4 regions of the Megasphaera sp. UBA4382 genome follow, and region 3 is predicted to be linked to each of the others. Evidence: riboswitches for the same ligand, from Rfam matches in the RefSeq annotation. Region 3 holds a riboswitch; each other region holds the start of a gene.
The links. A riboswitch is a leader RNA that binds a small molecule or an ion and turns the genes downstream of it on or off. The one in region 3 is predicted to bind S-adenosylmethionine.
Positions count from the first base shown of each region.

Region 1: another riboswitch for S-adenosylmethionine. It lies ahead of metK (methionine adenosyltransferase); the one in region 3 lies ahead of B4H10_RS10470 (methionine ABC transporter ATP-binding protein).
Region 2: another riboswitch for S-adenosylmethionine. It lies ahead of B4H10_RS05430 (MetQ/NlpA family ABC transporter substrate-binding protein); the one in region 3 lies ahead of B4H10_RS10470 (methionine ABC transporter ATP-binding protein).
Region 4: another riboswitch for S-adenosylmethionine. It lies ahead of B4H10_RS07215 (MetQ/NlpA family ABC transporter substrate-binding protein); the one in region 3 lies ahead of B4H10_RS10470 (methionine ABC transporter ATP-binding protein).

Region 1 covers NZ_DGRS01000055.1:6,116-11,849, reverse strand. Annotated here, with positions in the region: gene B4H10_RS06420 (glutamine synthetase) at 1-949, opposite strand, end outside; gene B4H10_RS06415 (GatB/YqeY domain-containing protein) at 1,104-1,556, opposite strand; gene rpsU (30S ribosomal protein S21) at 1,582-1,761, opposite strand; gene metK (methionine adenosyltransferase) at 1,913-3,103, opposite strand; SAM riboswitch class I at 3,185-3,287, opposite strand; gene B4H10_RS06400 (EamA family transporter) at 3,386-5,011, opposite strand; gene B4H10_RS06395 (phosphatase) at 5,182-5,734, opposite strand, start outside.
Region 2 covers NZ_DGRS01000047.1:12,946-18,679, reverse strand. Annotated here, with positions in the region: gene B4H10_RS05445 (ABC transporter permease) at 1-1,469, opposite strand, end outside; gene B4H10_RS05440 (ABC transporter ATP-binding protein) at 1,456-2,565, opposite strand; gene B4H10_RS05435 (ABC transporter substrate-binding protein) at 2,652-3,698, opposite strand; SAM riboswitch class I at 3,998-4,095, shown strand; gene B4H10_RS05430 (MetQ/NlpA family ABC transporter substrate-binding protein) at 4,185-5,009, shown strand; gene trxA (thioredoxin) at 5,146-5,511, shown strand; gene B4H10_RS05420 (TIGR03905 family TSCPD domain-containing protein) at 5,531-5,734, shown strand, end outside.
Region 3 covers NZ_DGRS01000083.1:8,583-14,316, reverse strand. Annotated here, with positions in the region: gene B4H10_RS10480 (MetQ/NlpA family ABC transporter substrate-binding protein) at 16-843, opposite strand; gene B4H10_RS10475 (methionine ABC transporter permease) at 860-1,513, opposite strand; gene B4H10_RS10470 (methionine ABC transporter ATP-binding protein) at 1,494-2,537, opposite strand; SAM riboswitch class I at 2,622-2,723, opposite strand; gene hpf (ribosome hibernation-promoting factor, HPF/YfiA family) at 2,938-3,462, shown strand; gene B4H10_RS10460 (capsule assembly Wzi family protein) at 3,784-5,328, shown strand; gene B4H10_RS10455 (tyrosine-protein phosphatase) at 5,341-5,734, shown strand, end outside.
Region 4 covers NZ_DGRS01000061.1:20,112-25,845, reverse strand. Annotated here, with positions in the region: gene B4H10_RS07230 (YadA C-terminal domain-containing protein) at 1-63, shown strand, start outside; gene B4H10_RS07225 (heavy-metal-associated domain-containing protein) at 201-464, opposite strand; gene metF (methylenetetrahydrofolate reductase [NAD(P)H]) at 578-1,435, opposite strand; gene B4H10_RS07215 (MetQ/NlpA family ABC transporter substrate-binding protein) at 1,466-2,299, opposite strand; SAM riboswitch class I at 2,378-2,472, opposite strand; gene B4H10_RS07210 (energy-coupling factor ABC transporter ATP-binding protein) at 2,920-3,729, shown strand; gene B4H10_RS07205 (energy-coupling factor transporter transmembrane component T) at 3,731-4,414, shown strand; gene B4H10_RS07200 (tryptophan transporter) at 4,428-5,734, shown strand, end outside.

The DNA of each region.
Region 1 (5,734 bases), on a different contig from region 3:
TCATGATGGCACCGATGCCGATATGGGTGTGTTCGCCACTGCCGGCAACGCCCTGAATCGGTTTAGCCTGGAACGTAACTTCAAGACCATTTTCACGGAATACTTCACGGACGATGACACGGGCCTGGATTTCGTTATCAGCCGTCTGTACGGGATCGCCTGTGTATTTCCAGTCGATTTCGAGCTGTTCGAGAACGTAAATCAGATTACCGGAATCATCAATCTGGGCTTTGATACCACCGACTTCTTTATGACCCATTTCTGGTTCGAGGCCATAGAGACGGAGGCGTTCAACAGCCTGTTCCAAAGCTGTACGGACTACGCCGTGTGTACGCTGCCAATACGATTCCTGCAGTTTCTGTGTAACGGAAAGGCTGCGTGTTGCCACTTCCTGGCTCGGGGTCTTGACCCAGAATTCCAGTTCGGTTGCCGTCGTAAATACGATTTTTTCGATATCGTCAGTATTAATGGTCAGGCCTTTGACGCCGTATTTTTTGATGACTGCCAGAAGTTCATCATTAACATAATTCAATGTGTTGCGGAGAATGGAACGGGAATCGATATAGCCCGTTGCATGACGCAGAAAGCTGGGGATACGGAGAGTACCAACCGGCTTGCCTGTTGCATAATCGATGTTGCCATCGTTATAATCGACGAACCAGTTTACACCGGGGTCAGCCTTGATATCAACACGGGCATTGGAAAGCGTTGCAATGCCCGGCAGGACGACGGAAGAACCATCTGTCTGGAAAGCCGTTGCATTGAAGAAATCATCATAGTCATCAAAGAACGTAGAAATAGGAATCTTTTCATCTGTATCATTGCCGGCGAGATCGACGCCGACGAGAGATACAAATTTGATTTCCGGATGCTGTTCGAGCAGGGCCAATACCCCTTCTTTACCATACTGACCTGCAGGAATGACATAAACTAAATCTTCTTTTACCATACCCAATTCCTCCTTAACAAATAAAAAAGACTTCTCCCCTAAAATTTGGTTTGAAGTCTTCTTTGACTTGATTCATGACTTATTTTGTTGTCTAAATCATGGTTAAATATTACAATCAATCAGCGGATTTGTCAAGCGATTTATGATAAATTCACTACTTGTTTTGTAAGATTTTTTTGACGGTCTGGGAAACGACCTTCCCGTCGGCTTTGCCCTTGACTTTCGGCATGACGAGCTTCATGACATCGCCCATCTTAAGAGACGACGCATCCTGCCCGGCAATGGTGTCACGGACGATTTGCGCAACTTCATCTTCCGTCAGCTGTTTTGGCATATACTTTTCCAGAACGGCCATTTCAGCCTTTGTCTGGTCTGCCAGGTCAGTACGGCCGGCTTTTTCAAATTCAGCCAGCGATTCTTTGCGCTGTTTCATTTCTTTGGCAATGACTGCTGCCACACCGGCATCATCCAGTTCGCATTTACCATTGATTTCCGTATTTCTAATGGAATTACGGACCATGCGTATGACGGAAAGAGCCGTCTTACCAGCTTCTTTCGCTTTCATTGCCGTTTTCATATCTTGAAGCAGTTCTTCTTTCAGAGACATGATATCACCCTTCTACTCTTTGCGATTATGCTCTATACTTCCGTTTCCGTGCTGCTTCAGATTTTTTCTTTCTCCGTACGCTCGGTTTTTCATAGTGTTCGCGTTTCCGGACTTCGGAAAGAACACCTGCTTTTTGGCAAGAACGTTTGAAACGGCGCAGTGCGCTGTCCAAGGATTCATTTTTACCAACTTTGATTTCTGCCATTCTATATCCCTCCCTCCAAATGTATGTTAGGGAGTGCTTTACTGCACACATTGAAATTATACTCAAAAAGAGCATATTTGTCAATCCGTAAAGTACTGTAGAAAGTGAAGTCATACACTTTCCTCAGGCAGACATCAAGGATGATTGCCTATTATAATCCGGCTTCTTTACGGAGGATATCGGCCTTATCGGTCTTTTCCCAGGGAAGATCCAGATCGTTGCGGCCAAAGTGACCATAAGCAGCGGTCTGTTTGTAAATCGGACGCTGCAGGTCGAGCATTTCGATGATGCCGGCCGGGCGGAGATCAAAGTGTTTATTGATCAGGCTGACGATGACATCGTTATCGACCTTGCCTGTACCGAACGTTTCAACGTGGATAGAAACAGGGCGGGCAACGCCTATGGCATAAGCCAGCTGGATTTCGACCTTATCAGCCAGTCCCGCGGCAACAATATTCTTGGCTACATAACGGGCTGCATAAGCGGCCGAACGGTCGACTTTTGTGGGGTCCTTGCCGGAGAAGCATCCGCCGCCATGACGGGCCATGCCACCGTACGTATCGACGATGATTTTCCGTCCCGTGAGGCCCGAATCACCCTGAGGGCCGCCGATGACGAACCGTCCCGTCGGATTAATATACAGTTTTGTCTTGTCATCGAACAGGCCTTCAGGAAGTTCCGGCTTGATGACGTATTCGAGGAGATCTTTTTCAATCTGGTCACGTGTTACTTCCGGACTGTGCTGTGCCGAAATAACAATGGTGTCGATACGGACCGGTTTGCCGTCATCGTATTCGACCGTGACCTGTGTCTTTCCATCGGGACGGAGATAAGACAGCGTGCCATCCTTACGGACTTTTGCCAGGCGGCGTGCCAGACGGTGTGCCAGGGAAATCGGCAGTGGCATGTAATCGTCCGTTTCATTAGTAGCGTAGCCGAACATCATACCCTGGTCACCGGCACCAATCATATCAAATTTATCCTTCTGCCCTTCTTTTGCTTCCATAGCTTCATCGACGCCCATAGCAATATCTGAAGACTGTTCGTCAAGGGATACGAGGATGCCGCATGTATCGCAGTCAAAGCCGTATTTAGCCCGCGTGTAACCGATTTCACGGATTGTTTCGCGGACGATATGTGGAATATCGACATAACAGGTAGTGGAAATTTCACCTACGACATGGACCATGCCAGTCGTTACCAGCGTTTCGCAGGCAACGCGGGCATTTTTGTCTTTTGCCAGGATGGCATCAAGGATGCTGTCGGAAATCTGGTCAGCCATCTTATCAGGATGACCTTCAGTAACGGATTCAGAAGTAAAGAATTCGCGGTTTTTAGCCATTTGTATATCCTCCTTAACTTTTTTAGTTCCATTTGATACGTATGTAAAAAAAAGCCCTCTCTGACAAGAGGGGGCTACGTATACCCATCTGCCAGTATATACACTGTTGGATTTAGCACCTTTCAATAGATGAAGGTTGCTGCGGCATCACAGGGCCAGTCCCTCCGCCGTCTCTTGATGGAACTATATTTTATTTGACGTAAGATAGTATACCCGATATAGCAGGATAATGCAAGTCTTTTTCAAAAGAAATTTTCCCTGCCCGGTAACACCTATACCGTATCAGGCTTTGGGCACAGCTGTTGTCTTTTCATCCCGGGCATTGTCCTTTGTAACAGGATTGAGTTCGTCTTTCGAAATGGTAAGACGATGCTGTGCTGCTGCCAGGATGAGGTCTGCTGTCTTTACGACACCGTAATCGCTGGATTTCAGGCTCATATCGTAATTGGCCCCATATCCCCAGTAGGAATCAGTACAATACATGCAGTGGTCGCGCCGTTCCTTGTTGACGCGGTTGCGGATTTTCATAGCCGTATCGGCATCGACGTGTTCGCGCAGCATGATGCGCTGCACAGCCCAGTCCGGATCAGAAGAAATAAATACATTAAATGTATTGGGACGCTTGCGCAGAATATAGTTTGCCAGCCGCCCGACGATAACGCAGGATTTGCCGTTGGTTAGTTCCCGGATGACATCGGATTCATCATTAAACATCTCCTGCCGCTTCGACTCATACCCTGTCGAATAATGGACGTAATCATCGTAGACTTTAGCCAGGAGCGGACCGAGATGCTGGTCTTTTTCCTTGCGCCAGGCTTCGAATGTCTGGGGATGTTCTTTCCGTGTCATATTGAGAATAGCCGTGTCATAGTAGGGCACGCCCAGCTTGCGGGCTACGAGTTTGCCTATATTGCGGCCACCACTGCCAAATTCCCGGGAAATAGTGATGACCAGCGGGCATTCTGCATTTTCCCGTATCCATGCCGGATGATTTTTACGCCCTTCGATTTCACCGACCGCATGATGGCGGAACAGGAGATGTTCGATAGGCCCTGCCATGGTGCAGCCCAGAAGGATGAGAACCAGACCGATGACAGCGTTCATCGTAATCGGTTCCGACAGAATAATCGCCGACAGGATCAACGCGATGACTGGTTTAATGAAGAAGGCAAAAGATGCATTAGAAGGGCCAGTCAGTTCAATTGCTTTCATGAAGCACAGGTACCCGAAACCGGTAACGACGAGGGAGCAATAAATGAGCGGCCAGATAGTACGGGAATTGATGCCGCCCAGGATAGGATCGCCGTGAAACAGGAGGATAAAGAACAGGAAAAAGCAGCCCAGAAGGAAACTGAAGGCATTTTCTACATTGCCGCCCAATTTGGCAATACGCAGCTTACCAAGTGTCGTATAGAGGGCAAAGGAAACAGCTGCCGCAGCCGAAACGAGCAGCCCGAAATTGCCGCTTTCGATAATGGCTACGGGATTGGCTACGATAATCAGACCGACGATACTCAGGACCAGGGTAATTGCCTTTTTGCGGGTAAATGCTTCATGAATAATAAAATACGAAAAAATCATGACAAAGACAGGATTACTGGAAAAAACGATAGCCGCAAGGCCGGCATTGGCCATATTGACCCCAATCTGGAACAAAATCATGCTGAAACAGATATTGACCAGCCCCAGCACAGCCAGATAGGCTATATCAGAACGATTCAGATGGATATGGCGCTTCTTCATATCCCGCAGTGCCAGAGGCATCAACAGCAGACCACCGACGAGAAAACGAAGAAAGGTCAATTGAAAGGGAGTAAAAGCAGTGCCAGCGATTTTCAACGAGATTTCCATGGTCCCGAAGGCCAGTGCTGTCAGCACAATACAGATTGTGCCTAATTTAGATGACATAGAAAAGCCTCCTCTTCATACATTACTGCTTTTAAATGAAATGATACATCAAACCATTAAAGCAAGTCTCATTATATACCCGCTCGATAAGCGTTGCAATATAAAAAGGTGCTACACTTTTCCATCCCATTCTTTTGTTTTTTTATACTTCCCGGTGTTCACTACACCATCTATTCAGACAGGCTGGCAGCAAGCCGCTTCCGTCTCGGCGTATCGTTGAGGACGTATAATAAGCCTTCTTTCGTCGCATTCAGAACGAGAGATCCGGGAAAACGGGCATTTTGTAAAAAGGCGTCCGACCGCTGCAAATCTCCGACATCGAGCCATATATGTGCGTCACTGCCGGCAATGACAGGAACCTGGTACTGCTGACAATATTTCAGCAGCACAGGAATATTTTTTTCTGCACCGGTACGCCCGTTACGTGGCGAAGCAGAACTATTATTGATTTCCATGGCAATATGTTCGTGGGAAGCCGCCTCTACGAGTTTTTTATAATCAACAGGAAAGCGGTCATCGTCAGGATGCCCCAGAATTTTAACATAGGGATTTTTCATAGCCTCGATAAGTGCCGATGTGTTCTCCTCTACCGATCCGGACTGGATGCAGTCTTTGTGGAGACTGGCAATGACGTAATCGACTTTCTGCAATATGCGTTCTTCCATATCGACACGTCCATCATAATCAATAATATTTAGTTCCATTCCTGTAAAGACGTGCAGT
Region 2 (5,734 bases), on a different contig from region 3:
GTCACCCAGCTCATAATGGCCCCTGCCAGGACGCCGGGCATCATCATGGGAAGGGTAATCCGGCGGAATGTCGTCATGTCGGAAGCCCCCAGCGAAATAGCCGCTTCTTCTACATTTTTGCTGATCTGTCCCAGAGCTGCCACGCTGGAACGCACGGTGTAAGGCATACGCCGGATGGCAAAGGAAATAATCATGATCAGAGCCGTACCGCTTAAAACGATAGGCGGACTATTGAAGGCAAACAGGAAGGAAATCCCCAGTACAGACCCGGGAATAATGAAGGGGAACATGGTCACCGTATCGAGGATGCTGTTGAGGAGATTCTTTTTCCGTACACTCAGATAGGCAATGATAACTCCCATGACCAGTACGATTGCAATAGCGACAATACCCAGGAAATAGGTGTTCCAGATGACCGTGTTATCTTTGGCGAACAACGTCGCTTCATAACTCTGGAGCGCATACCCGCCAGTAAAGACCTGACCGCCATTACTGCGCAGAAACGATGTATACACGACGACGAGCTGGGGCAGAATAGCCAGCCCTGTTACTATATACACGATACCATGAGCCATGATATTGCGCAACCCCGATGCTTTTTCAGCTACGATAGGCTTCAGTGCTGTCATCGTATAGGTACTGCGGTTCGCCAGATAACGCTGGGCAAAGAACATGACCACCGTCAGTACAATCATGATGACGCAGATAGCCGCAGCAAATCCATCATCACCGCCGACTTCTCCCATAAAGGACGTATACACCAGTACGGGCATGGTCTTGAATCCTTCACCGATCAGCATAGGTGTACCAAAATCGGCAAAGACCCGCATGAAGACGAGCATCGAACTGGATAACAGCGTCGGCAGCAGAAGAGGTACCAGGATCCGCCGCATCCGCGTGAAGCGGGAACAGCCCAGGCTTTCCGCCGCTTCATTCAGCGAATTATCGAAAGTCTTGAGCGATCCGGACAAAAATATATAAATCAAAGGAAAGGACTGCAAGGTAAAGACGAGGACGATACCAGAAAATCCATAGACACCATTAAACGATGTATGAAACAGCTGGTTAAAAAACTGGGTGATGACACCGTTGCGCCCCAACAGCTGAATCCAGGCATAGGCTCCGATGAACGGCGGTGACAAATAGGAAATGACAATCAGGATATTGAGAAGGGCACTCCCCTTTATCTTGATACTCCGCATGAGATAAGCCATGGGAAGCCCCAGAAGAGCTGCCAGGATAGTAGAGACGACCGTGACTTCCATACTGTGAACCATGGTTTCCCAATAAAAAGGCTTGGTAAAGAACCGGGTAAAATAGGCCATCGTCGCACTGCCCGAAGCAGGGTCCACTACGCTCTTATATAATACGAGTATCAGAGGATATAAAACAAAAATGGCAAAAAAAGCAAAGAGCCAGAGACTGATTACGGTCCAGAATGAAATATGAGATCGTTTAGTTTGTGCCATTATGACCACCTTCTATCATCGTTTCTGCACTGTCGCTATGGAATACGTTGATACGGCCGCTCTTAAGCTGCAGACTCACGGCCGTCCCATCGGGAAGATAACTGCCTTCACCCTGGTACTGGATGACTTCCAGATTATTTCCATCATCCGATTTCATAAAATAGTGAGTAGCAATTCCCAGGAATACGCTGCTTTCGACGACTGCAGAAATTCCCCTTTCACCGGCCGGCACAATAGAAAATTCTTCCGGCCGTACGGATACGATGACGGACTCTCCATCTTTTGCCGACTCATCGAGATTATCCATGGTCACGTTATATCCATCTTTGAAATGCAGGGTATGGGCATTCCCGTCTTTTTGCAGCTTTGCATCGAGAAAATTGGACAGACCGATAAATCCGGCTACAAACGTATTGAACGGCCGTTTGTAAATATTCTGCGGCGTCCCGATCTGCTGAATAACACCATTATTCATGACAGCGATGCGATCTGATACAGCCAATGCTTCTTCCTGGTCGTGGGTTACATACACCGTCGTAATGTGGATATGACGCTGGATTTTCTTTATCGCATTCCGCATTTCTACCCGAAGTTTGGCATCCAGATTGGACAATGGTTCATCCATTAGGAGTACTTCCGGCTGAATGACGATAGCCCGCGCCAGGGCAACCCGCTGCTGCTGGCCGCCAGAAAGAGCCGCAGGCATACGGTCCTTTAAATGGTCAATTTTCACAATTTTCAGTATGTCGTCTACCCGTTTTTCTATATCGCCTTTCCCGGCCCCCCGCATCTGCAGTCCGAAAGCCACATTGTCCCGTACCGTCATATGGGGAAATATGGCATAGTTCTGAAACACCATGCCCATATTCCGTTTCTCTACAGGCACATCATTGATACGCTTCCCATTCAGCCGGATTTCCCCTTCTTCAATAGAGTTGAACCCGATAATCATACGCAGTAGCGTCGTCTTGCCACAGCCCGATGGTCCCAGCAGAGTAAAAAACTCCCCTGGCTTAACATGAAGAGACAATCCCTTTACTACCGTATTGTCCCCATAGCGTTTTACCACGTGATCAATATCAATGGATACGCTCATTTTCTCTTCCTCCCTATAAAAAATGCGGCAGGACCCGCTGCACTGATACTGAGTTTCCTGCCGCAAACTGATGCAAATACAATCATTTATCTGTTATTTTCGAGATGCTGGTTCCACATCGACACGATATCCTGTTTATGATCCGATACCCAACCTTCATCATAGTTGGGGAACAGATGAATCTGATCAATAGGCGTCATATACGAAGCCAGCTCGATATTTTTGCGAAGCGGCCGCACCGTCAGTTCCTTACCAGCCATTTCCTGAATCTTCTGTGAAATCATGTAATCGACAAATTTTTTAGCGTTTTCCGGATGTTTGCATCCTTTGATAATCTGCACCGATTCACCAGGGAAAATAGCTCCTTCTTTCGGGAATACGACTTTGACGGGAGCGCTGTTGCGGACATAGGTAGCTGCCGGGTCTTCCCAAGTGAGGCCTACCGTATATTCCCCATCGGCAACGCCTTTGTGGACAGCGCCGGAACTGTTCAGCATCTTGCCATCGAGATTCTGAATGAATTTATCCACATATTCCCATGCTTCCGGACTCATAGGATCACCATTTTTTCCTTTGGCATAGAGCATAGCCATGAGAGACTGGAATGCCGAACTGGAATTAGCCGGGTCGCCAAAGGCGATCTTACCCTTTAATGCCGGATTCAGCAGGTCATCAAAGGTCTCGATTTTCGTGTCACCAGCCAGATTCGTGTTGACGATAAGGACGGTAGGATCAGCAAAAGCTGGTGTGAAATATCCCGTCTTATTGCGGAACGCTTCCATCATATTTTTATCTTCCGGCGACACATATTCCATGAATAAGTCTTTCTGGGATTCCAGCATCGTCTGATCTGCTGCCCAGAGGATATCGCCCTGTGGATTGCCCTTTTCTGACGAAACGCGTTTTAATAACGGTCCCGTACCGGCTACGACGACATTGACTTTGATTCCCGTATCTTTTTCAAAATTAGGAATGACCAGATTGTTCAGGCTTTCGCTACGGGCCGTATACACCGTAAGCACCTTATCATCACTGCCAGATGCACTCTTCTGACCACCTCCGCAGCCAGCCAATGAAACCAGTGTCGCCGCTGCAATCGCCAAGGTAATGATTCGTTTTGTGATTTGTTTCATCTTTCTGCTCCTTTCGCTTTACCAAATTCCGAAACACGTATTGCGCACTTTTATTGTACTGTATTCATATATATTGTCTATCCGGTAAAAGATAAAAAACATCTAATTTTCTTAATACATCCTATTTTTTCACATATAGTATATGTCATTTTTTATAAAAATTATCATATATTTCAATTAGAAATAATACGGTGCATTAAAAAACGGTATTTTTGCGGTCTGTATTTTTAGATATAGAAAAAACTAATACTTGACAAGAGAAAAAAACTATGCTAATATCTGCATCATCAACTGAACACGTTTCATCAAGAGCAGTCGAGGGAATGGCCCGATGACACTGCGGCAACCGCCATAAGGTATGGTGCCAACTCCATCGGATTATTCCGGCAGATGAATCATAAGATTAATAAAGCCGTCATCTGCATGACGGCTTTTTTGTTGATACGGACTTATTTTTTATACACACTCAGGAGAGGGGTACGAAACATGAAATCATCTATTAAAAAAATCATTTCCGCCGGCCTAATTGCAGCTATCTGCGTATTTGCTGCCGGCTGCGGTTCCAGCAATGACAGCAAAGGCGACCAGGCAAAAAAAGAAATTAAAGTAGGGGTAACAGCTGGTCCTCATGCAGAAATCATGGATGAAGTAGCGAAAGAAGCTGCCAAACAGGGGATTACCATCAAAGTCGTAGAATTCAACGATTATGTACAGCCTGATAAAGCACTGGCCGAAAAAGACCTCGACATGAACTCCTACCAGCATCAGCCGTACCTTGACAATATCGTCAAAAAGCAGGGCCTGAAGCTCACGTCTGTTGGAAAGACGATTCTCATGCCTATGGCCGTTTATTCACACAAATATAAATCTCTCGATGAAGTTGCTCCGGGCAGCAAAGTCACCATTCCGAACGACCCGTCCAACGGCGCCCGTGCCCTGCTCCTCCTGCAGCAGGCCGGCCTGATCAAATTGAAGAACGGCGATTCCATCGAAGCTTCCGTTGCTGATATCACAGAGAACCCGAAAAATCTGAAATTCGTCGAACTCGATGCCGCCCAGACGCCGCGTTCTCTCGATGATACAGACATCGCCTGCGTTAATACCAACTACGCCATTCCGGCCGGTCTGAATCCGAAAAAAGATTCCATCCTCGTCGAATCGATTGAATCGCCCTACGCCTGCGTATTCGCTGTCCGCCAGGGTGATGAAAACAACGAAACATACAAAAAAGTCGTTCAGATTTATCAGTCTGAAGCGATCAAGAAATTTATTAACGACAAATATCAGGGAACCATCCTGCCTGCATTCTAATAGCCGGCAAAGCGGTCCGTCACATCGGTGGCGGGCCGTTTTTTATTGGGACAACTATTGAATTTCTAAAATTATTAATATGTTTCATTAAAATATATCGGATATTCTTTATTATTTTTCTCGTAAAATTTGACAAATGTGTGATATAATAGAAGTGTCTTACAGACAATACGCATACCAAAGGAGTGAATCATATATGGAATACACATTTACCAATGATAATTTCAATCAGGAAGTCCTGCAGTCCGATAAACCGGTCCTCGTTGATTTCTGGGCCACCTGGTGCGGTCCCTGCCGTATGGTAGCCCCCGTCGTCGAAGAAATAGCTAACGAACATCCGGAATACAAAGTAGGCAAAGTCAATGTAGATGAACAGCCGGAACTGGCCCAGCAGTTCAATGTCATGAGCATCCCGACTCTCCTGGTCTTCAAGAACGGCCAGCTCTACAAGAGTTCTGTCGGTGCCCAGCCGAAAGCCAGCATTCTGGCACTCTTCGATTAATGACGAAAGGAGGATTCCCTTGCATACGTATAAACCGAGTGGCATCTGTGCCACACAGATTGATTTTGACGTCAGAGATGGAAAAGTCTATGATGTCGCCTTTACAAAGGGCTGTCCCGGCAATCATCTCGGCCTTTCCAGCCTTGCTGAAGGAATGCCCGTCACCGAAGTCATCCGCCGTCTGGAAGGCATCCGCTGCGGAGAACGCACTACGTCCTGTCCG
Region 3 (5,734 bases):
CTTTTCTTTCACACATTAAAATGCCGGAATAAGGGCACCTTTGTAATGTTCTTCGATATATTTCCTGATGACATCAGAATTATAGATTTCGACGATTTTCTTCAGCGTCGGATTATCTTTGTCATCTTCATGGACGGCGAGGATATTAGCATACGGCGAATCTTTGTCTTCCCGCAGGAGGGCATCCGTTACAGGGTTCAGGCCGGCATCCATTGCATAGTTAGTATTGATAGCGGCAAAGTCAACATCATCGAGAGAACGGGGAATCTGAGCGGCTTCCAGTTCTTTAATCTGGAGATGTTTTGCATTTTCCGTAATATCCTGCGGTGTCGGATATTTTACGCCATCTTTAATCTTGATGAAACCGGCTTTCTGGAGCAGCAGCAGGCCGCGGGCACCGTTGGTCGGGTCGTTTGGAACGGCTACGGTCATGCCGTCTTTTACGTCATCGAGGCTCTTGATTTTGTGAGAGTAGAGGCCGATAGGTGCTACGACGGTCTGGCCGATAGAAACGATTTTCAATCCCTTGTCTTTGACCAGGTTGTCCATATACGGTTTATGCTGGTACGAGTTCATGTCGATTTCCTTATTGGAGAGGGCGACATCGGGAGTTACATAATCAGAGAATTCCATGATTTTAATGGTAATGCCCTGTTTGGCAGCTTCTTTTTTGACCTGTTCCATGATTTCCGCATGGATGCCCGGTGTGACGCCGACGGTGATTTCTTTTTTGTCGGAAGAAGCCGATTTGGAATTGTTGTCACTGCTGCCACAGCCGGCGGCAAAAACGCACAGTGTAGCGAGGGCCGCCAGTGTTACGGCCTTTTTGATGAATGATTTCATGATACAGACACTCCTTTTATTTTTTATTCTTCTTGCGGGATGCAAAGTCGCCGCAAGCCTGAATCAGGTTGACGCCGATGACGAGGATAATGATCGTAGCCAGCATGACATCGGCCTGGAAACGCTGGTAGCCGTAGCGGATGGCGATATCCCCAAGACCGCCGCCACCGATGGCACCGGCCATAGCTGAAGCCCCGATGAGGTTGACGATGAGGACGGTAATATTATTGATGATCGTAGGCAGTGCTTCCGGAAGCAGGACTTTGCGGATAATCTGCAGCGGAGAAGCACCCATGGATTCTGCCGCTTCGACGAGACCGAAGTCGACATCGCGGATGCTCGTTTCTACGAGCCGGCTGAGGAAGGGAATAGCAACGATAGTCAGTGGTACACAGGCTGCCGTCGTGCCGATAGACGTACCGGCAATGAGGCGGGTCAGCGGGATGATGGCGACCATGAGGATGATGAACGGGATGGAACGGATGATATTGACGATAGTTCCGAGAATCTGATTGATTACCCTGTTTTCCAGAATGTGGCCTTTGCTGGTCGTAACCAGGGTGATGCCGAGAGGAATACCGATGATAGCAGCAATGAGAGTAGAAATGGACACCATGAACAGTGTTTCTTCGATACCCTGTATCATTAATTTAATGAGTTCTGGGGACATATCCTAAAACCTCGCTTTCAATAGGTTGCGTCTTAATATACGAATACGCTTCGGTCTGGGCTTTCATATCGCCCATGATGACGACAATCAGATAGCCGAACGGTACATCCTGGATATAGTCGATGTTGCCGTAGAGGACACTGACATCGAGATTGAACTTGCGGGCGACATTGACTACCAGTGGTTCGTTGGTAGCGGCTCCCTTGAAACGGAAGCGGACGAGCATATCCCGGTCCGGCGATGGCTGATTGGTGACGCCCAGTTTTTTGATGCCTTCGGGCAGTTCCATATTGATGACTGATTTGACAAATTCTTTCATCGTTTCTGACTGGGGATTGGTAAAGACGTCGATGACCCGGCCCTGTTCTTTGATGACCCCGCCTTCGATGACAGCCACGCGGTCGCAGATTTCCTTGATGACGGCCATTTCGTGGGTAATGATGACGATGGTGATGCCCAGGCGTTTGTTGATGTCTTTTAGCAGTTCCAGGATGGATTTTGTCGTCTGCGGATCCAGTGCCGATGTCGCTTCATCGCACAACAGGATTTTCGGATCGCTGGCCAGGGCGCGGGCGATGCCGACACGCTGTTTCTGGCCACCCGAAAGCTGGGACGGATAATTGAACTGACGGTCTGTCAGGCCGACCAGTTCGAGCAGGGAATCGACCTTGCTGCGGATGACTTCTTTGGAAGCGCCAGCCAGTTCCAGCGGAAAAGCGATATTGTCAAAAACGGTACGGGACGACAGCAGATTGAAATGCTGAAAAATCATGCCGATGTTTTTGCGTTCGGCCCGCAGCTGGCTGTCGGACATGGCCGTCAGTTCCTTATCGTCGATGATGACTTTGCCCGTCGTCGGTTTTTCCAGCATATTGATGCAGCGGACGAGCGTCGATTTGCCGGCACCACTTTTCCCGATGATGCCGAAAATTTCGCCGTCATGGATAGTCAGTGAGATGCCTTTCAGGGCCTGGACGTGCGTTTTGCCGCCGTAGGTCTTGGTAATGTTTTCAAAGGTAATCACAAGATCAACTCCTTAATGGATACACCTGGAGGTGCTGATAGCATAAAAAAGCCGTCAACAGATGCTGACGGTACGTATACAATCATTTCATCTGCCGGATAGAAATCCGTTGGACTTGGCACCTTCCCGCTATGGGGGGTTGCCGCAGCGTCATAGGGCCATTCCCTCGGCTGCTCTGGATGAATAGGTTATGTAATTGCTGAGTTGTATACTAACACTAATAGGAATCCTTGTCAATGTTATTTGTGTAAAAAATTGAATGCCGTTCGAAAAAAATATTTCATCGTCAAGCAGGAATTTACCTTTTTATATCGAATACTTAATATATGAGGAGCAGGATATCCGGATTTTAAGCATGGATGGTCCGGAACGAAGTTTCTCACGAAAGGAAGGGATTTGTATGGCAACAATCGTAAGAGGCAAGAATTTAGAAATTACACCGGCATTAAAGGACTATGTACTGAAACATGAAAAGAAAGTAACGAAGTACTTTGAAAATGAAGTCAATGTCCAGGCTCTTCTTTCCGTCGAAAAAGATCGTAAAATTGCTGAAATCACCTTGAAAGTAGATGGTGTCGTTCTTCGTGGCGTCGAAGCCAATGACGATATGTACGCCGCCATCGATCTGGTTTACGACAAAATGGTACGCCAGATCCACAAATATAAAACGAAGCTGGCACGCCGTATGAAAGGCGGCTCCTTCCATGAAGGACTCGTCGAAGGACCGGCTGCACCGGAAGAAAACTTTGAAATTGCCCGGGTCAAGAAATTTGCAGCCCGTCCTATGGACGTAGAAGAAGCTATCCTGCAGATGAATCTCGTTGGCCACGATTTCTTCGTTTTCCTCAATTCGGAAACGGAAGCCATCAACGTCGTATACAAACGGAAACATGGTAAATATGGCCTGATTGAACCGGAATACTAAGCTGAATCATACAGGGGCTGTGGTATCGCAGAAAAAGGGTACCACAGCCCTTGTTTTTTTTTTTGCCTTTCAATCCCGTATTTACATAGATATCGCAATGTGTTCTAATATAAGGATGTTACCTTAACTTTGCATAAGATTTTTTCATGTCAGATAACTTGTATTATGTGCCGATTTTTTGTATGATAAGAGTTAGCTTCAGAAATTTTTAAAAAAATGTTAAATTTTAATATTTTGTTACTATTGCGCCCTCCCGATGCTTATGTAATCGACATATGTCATCGGGGGGTAAATTTGTATATCCAGGAAGAGACCGAGGCGATGACATTGAACATAAAATATCCCGCATGGCTGATGAGCACGGCCTGCCTGTTCCTGACGGTGACATCGGGAGTACAGGCAGCTCCATCCGTCACCGTCAATGTACCGGTAGACAGCGTCTACTATTCCTATATTGATAAGCTGAGTGCCATGGGGTATTTGAAAACCATGCCCAATGGGGCCCGACCGTATAGCCGTCTGCAGCTGGCCCGCTGGGTAAGAGAAGCACAGGAAACGGCAAAGAAGCGTCCCATGCCGTCCTATCTGGCCGATGAAACAGAAGCCATGGCCCAATACGTCGCACCTGAACTAGCGGTACTCGATGGAAATAAGCTTCAGGACCCGGTACGACTCCGTGACGTATCCCTTCAGGCCGGCGTTTTGCACGGCAACGAACAAACATATCGCTATGGACAGGGGATGAGTGCAGGCTGGCAGCCCTTTTCCCACCAGCAGAATGGGTATACCTATGGCCGCGATGGAAACGGCATCCTTTCAGCGGAAATTTCCGGGAATATTGATCAGAACCTCGCGTTGTCCATCCGACCCCGTGTCAGCTACGACCGGGATAACAAAGGCAGTGTCACCCTGGAAGAAGGCTATATCAAGCAGAAGATGGGTATATGGAATCTGGAAATTGGCCGGGAAGCCTTTCGCTGGGGACAGGGAGAAACGGGCAATCTGGCACTGGGGAACAATATGCGCCCTCTGACGACGGTGCAGCTTCACTACAATGAACCCCGTAAAACCGGGGGATTTTTCCGTTTCCTGGGAGAACGGGATTTCCACATATTTTACGGTCAGCTCGAAGGCAGCCGCGCCGATAAAGCCGCTGCAGCAGGCCGTACCGATTACGACCATGCCGGCATCCTGGGAATCCGTACCGATTTTTCCCCGGCTTCGTACTTTACCTTCGGTCTGGCCCGGATTTCCGTACTGGGTGGGGAACATAACGGCCTGGACTGGCCCGACTGGAAACATTGGACCTATGGCCGCAATGATGACAACAGCGACGACCGCTGGAATGATATCGCCGGCGGTGATTTTCGTCTCCGTCTGCCAAAGATGACCCTCTATGGAGAACTCTATGGCGAAGACCAGTCTCATTATCTGCCTGCTGATATAGCGTGGCGTGCTGGTCTCTACCTGCCGGCGCTGACCCGGGATGGCTCCTGGGATATGACCCTGGAAATGGCCCATACGACAGACAGCTGGTACAGTCACCAACATTTCCAGAATGGCTGGACCTACCACGATGCCATCATGGGCGACGATATGGGACGAAATGCCCGTAAATACTATGCGGCCGTCCGCCATTATCTGCCCAAAGAAAGCCGTATCGGTCTCTATGCTATGCGCATCGAACGGGACCGGGATACAATGCATTCTCAGTCGGTCAATGAATGGGGCCTCACGGGGCAGAAAAAGCTCCGTGACCATATGTATCTCCAAGGAACGGCCGGCTATGCATCGGTCAGCCAGCCTGGCGGCCATAGCGATCACGACGCCTTCGCCTTAGTGAGCCTGCAGTGGCAGTACCAGTGAGGAGTATAGAAAATGATTGACATACATTCTCATATTATCCCTGCCATTGACGATGGTTCCAGGGACCTGGATATGACCCTTTCCATGCTTCATATGTCTGCCGTATCGGGCGTGACCGATATCATCGCCACGCCTCATGTCAACCGGGGCGGGCACGTCCCATCATGGCAGGAAATAGAGGAGAAAACGGCCCAGGTGGCAGAAGCGGCTAAAAGGGCGCATCTGCCTATCCATATCTATAGCGGTGCCGAAATCGAGCTCAATGGAGATGTCCTGCGTTTCCTCAAAGAAGGCAGCTGGGACTACTGCCTGGCCGGCAGTCCCTATATTCTGCTGGAACTGACCGATCAGTCCCAGCCGGATATGGCAGAGCGTCTGATCTATGAATTACAGCTCCGCGGTTTTC
Region 4 (5,734 bases), on a different contig from region 3:
GATCAGTTAGCGGCTCAGCAGAAAGAAATTGAACAGCTCAAAGCAGAAAAAGCTGCCAAATAACCTGTCGTAGCAGAAACAACAGTGGAAGTAAAATAGAATACACTACAAAGAACTAGAGCCTGTCATCTGACAGGCTCTAGTTCTTTGTATGCGGCATCGTAAGTACACATGCATCAGAATGGTAGTGACGACGCTTTTTATTCTTTTGTATCGGTAATCTTGTCTACGGAATAGCCGGCATTGACGACGGCTTTAAACATGGCTTTTTCATCCGCCTCATCGGTTACATGGACGGTAGCCCGTTTATCCATAAGGCTGACTTTGGCTTTCACGACGCCAGGTACGGCTTCCAACGCTTCTTTTACGTGGGCCGCGCAATGGTCGCACATCATGCCGCTGATATAGATATATTTTTCTTTTCCTTCCTGACTGGAACCGAAAAGGTTACTGAAGAATCCCATGTATATCCCCTCCACATCTCGTATATGAGAATGAATTTTATTATATACATCTATTATACGGAAGAAATGGCAAAAATACAAGTCAATGCAATCCGGTGTTTGTCTTATGAGTGCTACAGCAGTGTGCGGATAGCGTTGGCAATGCGGGTGGCCACGTATGGATTGTTCATGGTGTAGATGTGGATGCCGTCTACGCCGTTGGCCAGGAGATCTACAATTTGATCGATGGCATAGGCGATTCCGGCATCGCGCAGGGCGATATTGTCATGACCATACCGGGTCAGGATCTTCTGGAATTTCAGTGGAAGAGTAGCTCCGCAAAGAGTGACCATCCGTTCTATTTGTTTCTTGTTGGTTACGGGCATGATACCCGCTTCGATAGGAACGCGGATTCCAGCCTGGGTCGATTTGTCGAGGAAGTTGTAAAAATCGTGATTATCGAAGAAAAGCTGGGTGATGAGTTCGCTGGCACCGGCATCGACTTTGATCTTCAGATGGTCTATGTCTTCTGCCAGTGTTTTAGAATTGGGATGGCCTTCGGGATAGCATGCGCCGATGATATTGAATTCATCACCTGTCTGTTGACGGATGAAGGCGATGAGGTCACTGGCATGGGGAAATACGCATTTCGGTTCGATGCCGGGCGTTTTATCTCCGCGCAGGGCCAGAATATTTTCGATACGGTGTTCCCGTAATTTCTGCAATGTATCCAGTACTTCATCTTTGTCCAGGTTGATGCAGGGCAGATGGGCTGCCGTTTCGCAGTTCAGGCTTTTGATTTTGGAAGCGACTTCTACGGTGAGATTTCCTCCTTTGCCGCCGGCACCGCAGGTGACGCTGATAAAATCCGGATGGAGACCGCTCAGTTTTTCCAGTGTCGGATAGACCGTTTCAACGGGAATTTCTTTTTTGGGCGGAAAGACTTCAAAGGAAAAAACAGTTTTCTTAGAAAATAAATCACAAGTTTTCATCTACATACCCCTCGTCATGAAATAGTGTTATCAGAAGCTGGGAATAATAGCTCCGTTATATTTTTCTTCAATAAATTTCTTTACTTCCGGTGATTGCAGTGCTTTTGCCAGTTTCTGGATTTCCGGACGATTTTCATCACCGCGGCGTACGACCAGAACGTTGGCATAAGGCGAATCCTTGGATTCGGTGAATAAGGCATCCTGTAGCGGATTGAGTCCGGCTTCGAGAGCGTAATTGGTGTTGATAAGTGCGATATCTACATCATCCAGGGAACGGGGAATCTGGGCGGCATCGAGTTCGATGAACTGGAGGTTTTTGTCATTTTTTTCAACATCCTGCACGGTAGATGCGATACTGCCTCCGTTCTTCAGGCTGATCAGGCCGGCTGTCTGGAGTACGAGAAGTGCACGGCCACCGTTTGTAGGATCATTGGGGATGGCGACTTTGGCATTTTGTCCAAGCTGGGCCAGTTCCTTGATTTTATGGGAATAAATGCCCATAGGTTCAACGTGGACCTTGCACAAGGCAACCAGGTCCGTACCGTGTTCGTTGTTGAATTTTTCCATATACGGTTCATGCTGATAGAAATTGGCGTCTAGTTCTTTATCCTGCAAGGCCAGATTCGGTTTGACATAATCTGTGAATTCGATAATGTTCAGGTCTACTCCTTCGGCGATGAGCATGGGCTTGATTTCTTTCAGGATTTCCCCATGTGGTACCGGTGATGCACCGACAGTAATTTTGACATTCTGAGATACTTCCCGGCCACCGGCCGGTTTCTGTCCTCCGCAGCCGGTCATGAGAACAGCTGCAGCTCCTATAGCGATGGCAGCAGCGGTTATCCAGACTTTCCATTGTTTCATACTATCCCTCCTGTAATCTAAAGCCTCCAGAGGGCATAAAAAAGACTCTTTCCCGAAAGAGAAAGAGTACAGTGATTTTCTTTATCTCCCGGAATTTCTTCCGCAGGAATTGGCACCGTATTATCGGTTGCCGGGTTTCATAGGGCCCGTCCCTCCGCCACTCTGGATAAATGTATATACCGTCATAAGACAGTACGTAATGAAATTGTTGAAGTTATTTTACCATGATTGCAGAATTTGTCAAGGAAGAAAAAAGATTGGCTGATTTCTCTTGACTTTAAGAAAAAAAGCCGTATAATTACAAGTAATCTACATAGTATTGTCGATGAACGAAACGAGTACGTGTACAGCGACAGCTACAGCGAGCCGATGGCAGTGAGAGTTCGGCGCCGGTCCGTACAGGGAATGGATTCGGGAGATGCGGCCTGAACGGTGACCAAGTAGGGTTCGACGGTGTAGTTCCACCGCTATCAAAGAAACGTGTATCGCTCTTTTTGAGGGCCGTACATAGTGAGATGGGCTTTATAAGCCAATGTGGGTGGTACCGCGGAAGAATCAGACCTTTCGTCCCTTTAGAGGGATGAAAGGTTTTTTTATTGTTTAAGAGAGGATGAACAGGAATGCTGGAAATGAGAGATGTGACGTTCCACTACACAGACGGTACACCTGTATTGGAACATATGAACCTGACGATTGGTACCGGTGAATTTATCGGCCTGGGCGGCCGCAACGGCTGTGGGAAGACGACGGTAACCCGCTTGCTCATGGGTCTTGAAAAACCCGTATCGGGAGATATTTTCCTCGATGGGAAAAGAATCAACGATGAAGAAGCGGCAGCCCGCAGTCCCTATATCGGATATGTATTCCAGCGGCCAGAACGGCAGATGTTCCGACCGACTGTGCGGCAGGAAGTAGCTTATGGACCGGAACAGCTGGGCCGCAGCCGTGAAGAGGTTGCATCGGCTGTTACAGCAGCGCTGCAGGCTACAGGGCTGGAACATCTGGCAGAAGCTTATCCACCCAATCTTAACCGGGGAGAAAAACAACGCGTTGCCATTGCGTCGGCCATTGCCATGCACACACAGTACCTTATCCTCGATGAACCGACGAGTGGCCAGGACAGTGCCGATAAAAAATCGCTCATGGCACTTTTATCCCGGCTTCATCGGGATGGACTTACCATTCTTATCATCAGCCACGATATGGATATATTTGCCGAATACTGTCAGCGGGTCATCGTTATCGGACATCATACGAAAGCCTTTGACGGGACACCACAGGATTTGTTTACGAAAAGAGAAGACTTGTATGAATTAGGATTGAACCGGCCTGATGCCGTGACGTTGTCTCAGGCTGTAGCGGGACTTCCATATTGCAAGTCCGTTGATGAATTTACGGCAGCCATGCTGCAGCGTCTGGGAGGGAAATAAGATGAAACATTTTGTACCAGTAACAAAATTATTAGGCACTGTTGCTTTTTCGTTCTGGGCTCTCGTGCTGCACACGCCAGGCCCTCTGGCAGCCCTGGTCGTCATCGAACTAGTCCTTTTGGGCTTTACCGGCAATATAGCTCGCAACTTTAAGGCTGCCATGAGCCTGGCTGTCTTTGCTGTTTTCCTGGCAGTGGTACAACTTCTGGGAGGCGGTTCTCTCGAATCGGCTTACGTTACGGGACTTCGGATGCTGGCGATGACCATCGTATTTATCATCCTTCTCACGACAACGCGGCTGCAGGATTTGACAGCGGCGCTGGTCAAACAAATCCATATTCCATATGAATATGCGTTCATGTTTACAGCAGCACTGCGGTTTGTCCCCGATTTCATTGCCGAAAGCAAAACGGTTCAGGAGGCACAGGCCTGCCGGGGGCTTTCAACAAAAGGTAATGTCTTTAAGAAATGCATTCATTACATGGGTGTCATTCAGCCGTTGATGCTTAAATCCCTGGGGCGTTCAGAAACGATGGCGCTGAGCTTGGAATTACGGGGGTTTGGCAATAATGAACATAGCTTTATGGCAAATGTACGGCCAGCCGGCTGTGACTATGCCGTTATGGCTTTATTCGTGGGAGTGAGTGTACTTGTCGTGTATATGCGTATTTTTGGCATAGTCTGAGGGGGAACGGGAAATGAAACATATTGAAGATATCAGCACATTAGAATTTCATCACCGTCAGGGTGGACAATTCCGCTGGATTACCATTACGACGCTGATGCTGGCTATTGGTACTATCTTGCATCTCGTATCGCCAAGCGTTGGCGGTGTCACGCCAAACTGGACCATTGCAACGTACTGTGTGGCTATCTGCCTGACCAAACCGACCTATCGGCAGGCTCTGGGCATTGGCCTGGTAGCAGCACTGATCAACGTCCTTACCTCTAAATCAGGCTTTCCTTATGGCAATCTCATCAGTGAACCCATAGGAGCTCTGACTTGTGCTTTTCTGGTTAAAAATCTCGCTTTACTGAAATTCCGCGGCCATTCGTGCCTGCCTGTCCTGACGGGCTTCGCGGCTACCTGTATGAGTGGCGGTGCTTTCGTCACGATTTTGAAATTTGCCTTAGGCCTGCCAAATAATGTTTATTTTACGGGCATGCTGCCGCTGGTTGTTATCGTCGGTGCACTCAATGCTGTAGTAACACCACTTATGTATTTTCCGGCTCTTCGCCTCTTCGTATCGCGGGGAATCCTCGATTCTCTGGAAGAACAGAGTGTCACTTCGGATCACAGCCAGTATGATTTGAAGCCGTCTGTCCCGGGACTTATTTCCATTGAACATCTGTCTTACACTTACAACAAACAGACGACGCCGGTCCTCGACGATGTGAGCCTGGCTGTGCATAAGGGAGATTTCCTTGTCATTACCGGCGAAAGCGGCAGTGGCAAGAGTTCCCTCTGTATGGCTATGACCGGTGCCATTCCTCATTACTTTGGCGGTGTCATGAAAGGCATGGTGTATGTGGACGGAAAGGCTACGACGCAGACAACCATTTCCCGTCTGGCCAGCCGTGTCGGTGCTATGCTTGACGATTATGACAGTCAGCTCGTGGCTATGACGGTGGAAGAAGAAATCGCCTTCAGCCTGGAAAATCAGGGTGTAGCACCGGATAAGATTGAAACGGCTATTACGGAGGTATTGGAAAAGGTTAAACTGACGCCGTACCGTACACGGCAGCTGACCAATTTATCCGGCGGACAGCGTCAGCGTCTGGTTATTGCCGGAGTGCTGGCGACCAATCCGGAAATCCTCGTATTCGATGAACCGACATCGGCTCTCGATCCGGAAGGAACCCATGATTTCTATGAACTGGTTCACGAATTGAATGTTCGTTACGGACATACTATCGTGGTTATTGAACATAATCTGGAAGCGGCCCTTCCTTATGCCAACCGGCTGGTGCTTCTCGACCATGGCCAGCTCCGGTCGGATGGAGA